DNA from 3 places in the Xenorhabdus sp. PB62.4 genome. Region 3 is predicted to be linked to each of the others. Evidence: riboswitches for the same ligand, from Rfam matches in the RefSeq annotation. Region 3 holds a riboswitch; each other region holds the start of a gene.
What was found. Region 3 has a riboswitch for thiamine pyrophosphate ahead of thiB (thiamine ABC transporter substrate binding subunit). Riboswitches for the same ligand answer to the same signal wherever they lie in the genome.

Region 1 (3,282 bases), on a different contig from region 3:
TACCGATTTTGTCGATAGAGTGATGATCGAAAATAATCGACCCAATACTGTTTTACGTTCCATGCAGACCTTAATGAATCACGGTCGTCTGGCAGGCACTGGTTATCTCTCAATTTTGCCGGTAGATCAGGGCGTTGAACATTCTGCGAGTGCTTCTTTTGCCACCAACCCGCTCTATTTTGACCCTAAAAATATCGTTGAATTGGCGATCGAAGCGGGTTGTAACTGTGTTGCTTCAACTTATGGTGTGCTGGCATCAGTTTCTCGCCGTTATGCCCATAAAATTCCGTTCTTGGTAAAACTAAATCATAATGAGACGTTAACCTATCCAGCCCAATATGACCAAACCTTGTATGCCAGTGTCGAACAGGCATTTAACATGGGTGCAGTTGCGGTCGGTGCAACAATCTATTACGGCTCTCCTGAATCACGTCGCCAAATCGAAGAAATCTCTGCCGCATTCGAACGCGCTCATGAACTAGGCATGGTTACTGTGTTATGGGCTTATCTGCGTAATTCGGCATTCAAAAAAGATGGAGTTGATTACCATACCAGCGCCGACTTAACGGGCCAGGCGAATCATCTGGCAGCAACAATCGGTGCTGATATCGTTAAGCAGAAAATGGCTGAAACTAATGGTGGCTATACGGCTATTGGGTTTGGGCATACTGATAAACGTGTTTATAACAATTTGACTACTGAACACCCGATTGATCTCGTTCGCTATCAGCTTGCTAACTGTTACATGGGGCGCGCTGGATTAATCAATTCGGGTGGGGCTTCCGGCGATAACGACTTGAGTGATTCAGTCCGTACCGCTGTCATCAACAAACGTGCCGGAGGCATGGGGTTGATCCTCGGTCGCAAAGCGTTCAAGAAATCAATGAAAGAAGGCGTTGAGCTAATTCACTCCGTTCAGGATGTTTATCTCGACAAAAAGATCACAATCGCGTAATCCAGCTTTTTTCACTTCCCATACTCAAGATGGGGATACAAATATCCCCATTATTTAATACAAGTACTTCATTTAATGACAAGCGGGCACCCACATTATTCACCACCACTGGTGAAAATGGTGGACTGGCCCTATTCCCTGACCAACTTCGAGGGTATCAGCCTGCGCAAGCGCATTCTGCAAATACATTTTTGCAACAGGCAACGTGCTTTGCCAATCAGGATAACGGGGACGTAATGCAGTAAGTGCGGCAGACAAAGTACAACCTGTACCATGAGTATTCCGTGTATTCACCCGGGTTGAAGTAAAACGCCATTCACCTTCAGGAGTAAACAGCCAATCGGGGCTTTCCTCATTGATCAAATGACCTCCTTTCAATAAAACTGCCTGACATCCTATTGAAAGCAATTCACGCCCCTGTTGCAACATATCAGCTTCTGTTTTGGCAAGAGCGCATTTCAGTATAGCAGCAGCTTCCGGTAAGTTTGGTGTGACCAAAGAAACAATTGGCAGTAACTGTTCTACCATTGCTGTAACGGCTTCTGGTAATAATAGTGGATCACCACTTTTTGCCAGCATAACAGTATCCAATACGATGTAAGGAATAGGATAACGGCGCAATGTTTCAGCCACTATAGCGACATTAGCAGCATTCGATAACATGCCAATTTTGGCGCTATCTATTCTGATATCTGAAAGTACAGATTCGAGTTGGGAAGCAACAAAGAGGGGATCGATATCATAAATTGATTGTACGCCCATTGTATTTTGGGCAACCAGTGCAGTTATCACAGCCGTGCCATAAGCACTAAGCGCGGAAAAAGTCTTTAAATCGGCCTGAATGCCGGCACCACCGCTAGGATCTGTCCCTGCGATAGTCAGTGAGTTAATTCTCATTATGGTGATTCCTATCACCAGCCAAAGAAAAGCAGATATCAAAATAGGAGATACCATGACTTCCCTACGCTGGCATTATCCAGATCAGGTAATACGGGTACTTCTCAGCTCAATAAAGAACGCCCCGAGTCAAAATAAAAATCACTCTATTAGTATCCCAATAGAGTGATATTTGCAATGGTTTATTATCAGACAATAAAACCAGACTGACAATAATACATTTAGCCAGTAATTAAATACTAACCAAAATAAATTTATTACTATAAAGCTGAGACGTTTGCAGCAGCAGGGCCTTTAGGACCATCCTGAATTTCAAACTCAACTTGTTGGCCTTCAGACAATGTTTTAAACCCATCTTTCATAATTGCAGAAAAATGTACAAATACATCTTTGCTACCATCAGCTGGAGTAATAAAACCAAAACCTTTAGACTCGTTGAACCACTTCACGGTACCAGTGATTTTTGCCATTTCAAAAATTTCCTTTGAATCACTTTATTAGCCGACAGGCATAAAAATAAACAAACCAGTATTGGTTGCTGTTATTTATTAACAAAACAGAACTTCGTTTACCCATGTGTTTTATCACATACTCTTTATATAATCGCAAGCCATTTTTTTCAGGTGCTGGAGCTAACGCACACATTTAAAATACTTAACATCCATACCGATTTGAAATTACACAATAATTTTTAAGTTATATAACTTCATGAATAAATACAAAAAGAAAATTTTAACCCAAGAAACAACTTTAATTAATCTAATATATAATGCTGTTTTTTACGCCTGTTATAGAGTAGATCAGAGAGTTATAGTTATCCCGAAGTTGCATTTCGGATAACTATAAAATAATGGTTAATTTCGCACCTATTCATTGAAGCATACAATATAGTTATTCTACATATAACCAGATTACTTTTTGTTTATCATTTATTAAATATTGTTCAATTATAATATTAATTGCTAAAAATCGACTATTAATGACATTTATTTACCCGTAATCACATAGCATAACCGTTTTACCTATGGACTCACATAATCGTCTTGAGACGATTTAGACTCTCTTTTCAATCAACCTATATTCCCGGTATATACAATAATGGTAATGTGCTGTTTAGCTGGTTACGTTGGCAATGGTAAATATCTAATATATCGAAATTCATTGGGTATATAACAAAAACTCTCTTAATCAATTGGTTTTCATATATCACTATGTTTGTCATATTGGTGTTTGTCATATTAGTACTGACAATAATAATCAGCCGGATATCGATATCATACCCGGCTGAAAAACATGCTGAATGGATTAATAGCTAGTTTACTCGTTTGTCTGCTTTTTTGATCTAGCCACCAAGTAACCCACCCACAATACACCAATCCAGAATGGCATCAGAATAACTGAAATACGAATTGCTGGCATCATCAGAATAA
Region 2 (3,282 bases), on a different contig from region 3:
GGTCAGTTCTCCCAGAGTATGCAGTTCGGAAAATTGTGCTTCATCATTGGCATCCTGAATGGAGCCGGGACGCAATCCATCACCCAAAGAGAGGGAAACATCATAGGCGGCACAGATTTCACAAATTTCACGGAAGTGCGTGTAGAGGAAATTTTCCTGATGATGGGAAAGACACCATTTCGCCATAATCGAGCCACCACGGGAAACAATACCTGTCAGGCGCTTGGCAGTCATTGGCACGTAACGCAGTAACACCCCTGCGTGAATGGTGAAGTAATCGACACCTTGTTCGGCTTGTTCCAGCAACGTATCGCGGAACATTTCCCATGTCAGGTTTTCCGCTATGCCATTGACTTTTTCCAGTGCCTGATAAATCGGTACTGTACCAATGGGAACCGGGCTATTGCGTAGTATCCATTCACGGGTTTCATGGATGTAGCGTCCGGTAGAGAGATCCATCACCGTATCTGCGCCCCAGCGGGTAGACCAAATCAGTTTTTCCACCTCTTCTTCAATGGATGAGGTGACAGAAGAGTTACCGATATTTGCATTGACCTTCACCAAAAAATTGCGGCCAATAATCATGGGTTCGGATTCGGGATGGTTAATATTGGCAGGGATGATCGCGCGACCGGCAGCAACTTCCTGACGGACAAATTCTGGCGTGATGTTTTCCGGTAAGTTGGCACCGAAACTTTGTCCTGCATGTTGTTGGCGCAGGACTTCATTGCGAATACGTTCGCGTCCCATATTTTCGCGCAGTGCGATAAATTCCATTTCTGGCGTGATGATGCCTTGGCGCGCATAGTGCAATTGGGTAACACGTTTGCCTTGTCTGGCTTTCAGTGGATGTGGACGATGGTGAAAACGCAGGTGATCCAGCCCGGCGTCGGCGAGACGTTGTTGCGTAAAATCGGAACTGAGAACGGAGACAGGCTCTGTATCATCACGTTCGTCGATCCACGGCTGGCGGATTTTGGGTAATCCCGTCTGCACATCCAGCACGGAAGTAGGATCACCATAAGGGCCGGAAGTGTCATAAACGGGCACAGGTTCGTTTTCCTCAAATTGAGGTTGCTCTTTTGTGCCATCCACCAGCGTGGGGGATAACTGAATTTCACGCATCGGAACCTGAATATCCTGACGGGAACCTTCAAGATAAATGCGCTTTGAGCTAGGAAACGTCACGCCTTGAATGGAACTGATAAATGCCTGCGCTGCATCTCGCTGCGCTTTACGCGGCCTTGCAGGGTGGGCTTTGGGGGAAATATCCGTGGCTGGAATAACGGAACCGGAAATAACGGTATTGTTGGACTTAGACATAGCAAATTCCTGACTGTGTTATCGCCTGTCTCATTGCTGAACAGGCTTAAGTTGAGAAAATTGCTTGTCTGGAGCTCGCAGGGAGTAATGGTTGATGCTGTTTGGTATTTGTACACGTTATTTGTATAGATGTACGCTGATACTAACAGCGGAGTGATTACTCTTGTTCCCTTCGCGGGTACTAGCCCGATCAGGTTCTGCGGATCCCGAATTAACGGTCTCAGCCTGTGTCCATCGTGATATACGTTGAACGCTAGGCACTCCGACAAGAAAAAAACACCCCAGAGTATAAAGGGGATTATGAAAACTACAACCTAAAACTTGTACTCTTTAAGTGAGATTAAAATCCAATGGTAATCCCTGAGTTCAGCCCGGTACCACTTTGAGTGTCATACATCATGGCAACTTTTATTTGAATATGTGGGCTAACGGTAAAAATAGAACCCACAGCTCCCGCGGCTTGCCCACGGTATGAGGCGATACCAAAACCAACTGAGAGTTTATTACTATTTTTTGATGGAATGGCAGTTGCTGCCATTGCAGCAGAAATGCCTGCATTGATTTTTTTTTGTTGTTTATCAGCGTAGCGGTTCAATTGATCAAACCGGGTATCGACATAATAGTTTTTTGCCATTTTTTCAAACACCGTTTGGTAGTGGGTTTTTTGCGTATTGGTGTAGTGTATTGATTGTCTGGTGATACGCTGGAATCGTTTTTTGGCATCATCTTTTGCCGACAACAGAATATCATTGGTATGCTTATTGGCTTGTGTCTGTAAGGCATCGGCTTGTGTTTTGATCTTCTTGGGAAGTGCTGTTATTCCTGCTTCGACATAGGTTCTTGACTGCGTTAAGGTATTGTCACGGCCATTATTTAGCTGTTTGACATTGATGATATGATTATCTTCAGTGCCTGTTTTAACGCCTGTTATCTGGCGTTGACCAATGTTCAGTTCATCTGTGCGTGTTGCTTTTGAATTTTCACCGAATGCGATCCCTCCATTGGTGCTGAATGAACCTGCGCCGAGGGAAATAGTATGATCTCCGTCGGCTTTGCCACCAATAGCAATGATTTCACTGCCAGCGGTGTCTTCGGCATTTAAGGCTACGGCATTTTTTAAGGTAGTGGCAGCGGAAGTACGAATAGTCGTACCAGTAGTTACAGTATTGTTATTGTGCCCAAAGATAATGCTGGAAGTTATTTCAGCCACAGCAGATCCAATCCCTGCATCACCGATTCCCCCTAAGATACTTTTATTTAAAGTTATTTGGGATAGAGATTGGTTTTTGTCATCTTTGAATAATTTATTGCTTTGAATAATAGTATTCTCGTGTCCTTTAATATAAGAGTCGGCTGTGTGATCAAGCGTGTTATTTGAGCCTGATACTTTATTTTTAACCGAGCTGATGAGGATGTTATTATCATTAATAATGGTGTTTCTTTGAGAGTTGGTTAACTGATTTACACTACCGTTGATACTATTTTCTTTAGAGTCAGTTAACTTGTTTTCATTCCCATTGATGCTGTTTCCTTTAGCATCAGAGAGATGGTTTTTATCGCCCTGAACTTCGTTTTCATTGGAGCGTGTTAATGTATTTTCATTACCTTTGATGTTCTTATTATCATTAGAGTTATCTAATGTGTTGTTATCACCGCTGATATTTTTGTTTCTGTTGGAATGGGTTAACGCAGTGTTGTTGCCAGTAATATTATTTTCGTCAGCGTTGGTTAAGTTGTTTTCATGTCCATTGATACTATTCCCTTTAGCATCCGAGAGATAATTTTTATCACCATTAATTTCATTTTCATTGGAATATTCTAATTTATTCTCATTGCCTATTATTTTTTTATTATCATCGGCATTGTCTAATATATTGTTATCACCACGAATATTTTTGTTTCCATTGCCATTGATAGTGTTTCCTTTAGCATCAGAGAGATGGTTTTTATCGCCCTGAA
Region 3 (3,282 bases):
CTCTTTCTCGCATATAGGGGTCTTGCAAGCTGGCAAACTGTTCGGCGTATTTTTCAATCACGACTTTGATCGCCCATTCCGCCATAAAACCATTATCGACGGAATAAAACAGATCTTGCTTGAGTTGGGGATCATTTAATAAATGAGAATAGAGATCAAAAATGGCAGCACTTTCTTTCTGTGAACTCACAGTGAAACGCTTGCTAATCCGGCGACACTCCGCTGTAGTTTGCTCCAGGGCCCGAGTCAGTCTTGATCGTTCAGCCTGATAGTCCAGCGTTAATGCCTCAGATACCTGATCCAACAAAGGTTGTGAACGATCCTGCCATCCCTGAGCCATAACAATGCCATTAGAAATAGAGAGAGCCTTAATCCGGGTTTGACGGTACTGACCAAATAACCCTTTTGTCTGCGCCTGGGCAAGAATAACACCAAGCTGAGTCGCCAGTGTAACCATGAAAGATTCTTCACTTTCATCAAACAACCGCCGTTCAAGTTGCTGAACAACTAATATTCCCTGCAACTGACGGCGATAAATAATAGGCACACCTAAAAAAGCCCGCAGGCTTTCTTCCTTGACTTGGGGGATATATTTGAAACTAGGATGTTCGCGGACATCTGCGAGGTTGATTAGTTCAGACAAACGTCCGACTTCGCCCACGACGCCTTCATCAAAAGCCAGACTGATCGCTTGACCTCGGGGTTTTCTCAACCCTTTGGTTGCCATTAGGTAATAACAATGTCGCTGATGATCTGCCAGATAAATAGAACAGACATCCGTGTTCATTGCCTGACAAGTTTCATTGACCAACAGCTCAAGCGCTTCAGATAAATTAGCTGTCATAGCCACTTTTTCGACAATTTCCCGTAAGCGCGTGAGCATAACAATTACCTAACTTCTTCTACGACGATGTAAATAAGGTGAATGTATCTGTGAAGCAGATTCCTGTATTGGCATCACAATGGAAGAAAATTCTTTCATCACGCGGCGGTATACATCCCGTTTAAAAGAAACCACTTGCCGGACAGGATACCAATAACTAACCCAACGCCAGCCATCAAATTCCGGCGTTTTACTGCGCTGCACATTAATTTCTGCTTCATTACACAGCAACTGCAATAAAAACCAGCGTTGCTTTTGCCCAATACAAACAGGCTTTGTATCCCAACGCACCAAACGCTTGGGTAATTTGTAACGCAACCAACTACGGGTCGAGGCGAGGACCCGTACATCTTTGCGACTTAAACCAACTTCTTCGAACAACTCGCGATACATCGCTTGCTCTGGTGATTCCCCCGGATTGATACCCCCCTGAGGAAACTGCCAGGAATGCTGCCCATAACGGCGGGCCCACAGAACCTGCCCTTGGCGATTACAAATTACAATTCCTACATTCGGGCGGTAGCCATCATCATCGATCACCAGACTACCTCTCGATAAAATACATTTGAAAAGATGGCTAATTGTTTCACACTCACCTCAAGCGGTAAACCTCTATGATTGGACTTTGCAGACGTAGCTTAAGTCTCTACAATACCGCCATCTCAACGGGGTGCGGCTGTAATGAAACAGTTTTGCTGAGAACAAACCCGTCGAACCTGAACCGGTTAGTACCGGCGTAGGGATTTGAGACGCTAATCCTTGATATAAAATAAGTAATTTTCATTTAGCACCTTCTCAGATCCTTTGCCAATCTGCTAATAACGAACGTTAATGGCTAATGTCCATAACTAATGTCTACAACTAATGCCTACAACTAATGCCTACAACTACAGGAGAGCAAAGTGTTTAAGAAATTATTTTTCAGTTTTATCGCCATCAATACGCTATTGATTTCTGCCTGTGTCTTTGCCCAAGCATCTCAATCGAAGCCAACATTGACAGTTTACACTTATGATTCATTTGCCTCTGAATGGGGAGCTGGCCCAGCCATTAAAAAAGCCTTTGAAGCAGAGTGTGGTTGTGAACTGAAACTTGTTGCTCTGGAAGATGGCGTATCCTTACTGAACCGTTTGAGAATGGAAGGCAAAAAAACATCAGCAGATATCGTGCTGGGCTTGGATAACAACTTGATCCAAGCCGCCCAACAAACAGGGTTGTTTGCACCAAGCCATGTTGATGTATCAAAACTGAAATTACCCATCCCATGGAACAATACAACATTTATTCCTTACGATTACGGTTACTTTGCCTTCATTTACAACAAGAACACCTTACCTCACCCACCAAAAAGTATGGATGAATTAATCAATAGTCACCAGAACTGGAAGATTATTTATCAAGACCCGCGCACCAGCACTCCGGGCTTGGGCTTCCTGCTCTGGATGCAGGAGCTCTATGGCGATAACACCGCACAGGAGTGGCAGAAAGTAGCCAAAAAGACGCTTACTGTCACGAAAGGGTGGAGTGAAGCCTATGGCCTGTTCCTAAAAGGCGAAGGTGATATGGTGCTGAGCTATACCACTTCACCGGGCTATCACATTATGTCAGAGAAAAAAGATAATTATGCGGCGGCGATATTTGAGGAAGGGCATTATTTGCAGATTGAAGTCGCAGCCCAATTAGCCTCAAGCAAACAGCCTGAGCTGGCACAAAAGTTCATGAATTTCATGGTATCGCCGGCATTCCAGCAAGCCCTCCCGACGACTCAATGGATGTACCCCGTGATTGATATTCCTTTGCCTGAGGTTTTCAAGCAACTCACGGTTCCTGAGAAATCCCTGCTATTCAATGCAGATGATGTGGCAAAACACCGTACCAAATGGATCCGTATATGGCAAAGCGCTGTCAGCCGTTAATTGCGGGTTGGATATTGCCGGGGGTTATTGCCTCCGGCCTGTTAATTATCGTTGCCCTGTCGGCATTTGGTACGCTGTGGTTCAATGCGCCTGAAAGCGACTGGCAGATATTCCTGCATGACAATTATCTCTGGCATGTGATTCAGTTCACCTTCCGGCAAGCGTTCTTATCTGCCGTATTATCGGTAATACCCGCCATTTTCCTTGCAAGGGCGCTTTATCGCCGCCATTTTCCGGGCAAGATGCTGTTTCTGCGCTTATGCGCAATGACATTGATCCTTCCTGTTTTGGTCGCTCTGTTTGGTATTCTCACTGTTTACGGTCAAACCGGCTGGCTGGCAAATATTTCCCAATGGATAGGGGTTGAATACCGTTTTACGCCTTATGGGTTACAAGGAATTCTACTGGCGCATATTTTCTTTAATATGCCGATGGCAACACGCTTATTGCTGCAATCTCTGGAAAATATTGCCACCGAACAGC

Region 1: another riboswitch for thiamine pyrophosphate. It lies ahead of thiD (bifunctional hydroxymethylpyrimidine kinase/phosphomethylpyrimidine kinase); the one in region 3 lies ahead of thiB (thiamine ABC transporter substrate binding subunit).
Region 2: another riboswitch for thiamine pyrophosphate. It lies ahead of thiC (phosphomethylpyrimidine synthase ThiC); the one in region 3 lies ahead of thiB (thiamine ABC transporter substrate binding subunit).

Annotation. Positions count from the first base shown of each region.
Region 1 is NZ_NKHR01000021.1:51,176-54,457, forward strand. It holds gene fbaB (class I fructose-bisphosphate aldolase) at 1-955, shown strand, start outside; gene thiD (bifunctional hydroxymethylpyrimidine kinase/phosphomethylpyrimidine kinase) at 1,055-1,855, opposite strand; TPP riboswitch at 1,897-1,989, opposite strand; gene cspC (cold shock-like protein CspC) at 2,113-2,322, opposite strand; gene Xenpb_RS15435 (hypothetical protein) at 2,887-2,991, shown strand; gene Xenpb_RS15440 (amino acid permease) at 3,170-3,282, opposite strand, start outside.
Region 2 is NZ_NKHR01000015.1:101,263-104,544, forward strand. It holds gene thiC (phosphomethylpyrimidine synthase ThiC) at 1-1,323, opposite strand, end outside; TPP riboswitch at 1,474-1,598, opposite strand; gene Xenpb_RS13160 (YadA C-terminal domain-containing protein) at 1,664-3,282, opposite strand, start outside.
Region 3 is NZ_NKHR01000005.1:5,913-9,194, forward strand. It holds gene ptsP (phosphoenolpyruvate--protein phosphotransferase) at 1-883, opposite strand, end outside; gene rppH (RNA pyrophosphohydrolase) at 893-1,423, opposite strand; TPP riboswitch at 1,540-1,644, shown strand; gene thiB (thiamine ABC transporter substrate binding subunit) at 1,786-2,799, shown strand; gene thiP (thiamine/thiamine pyrophosphate ABC transporter permease ThiP) at 2,775-3,282, shown strand, end outside.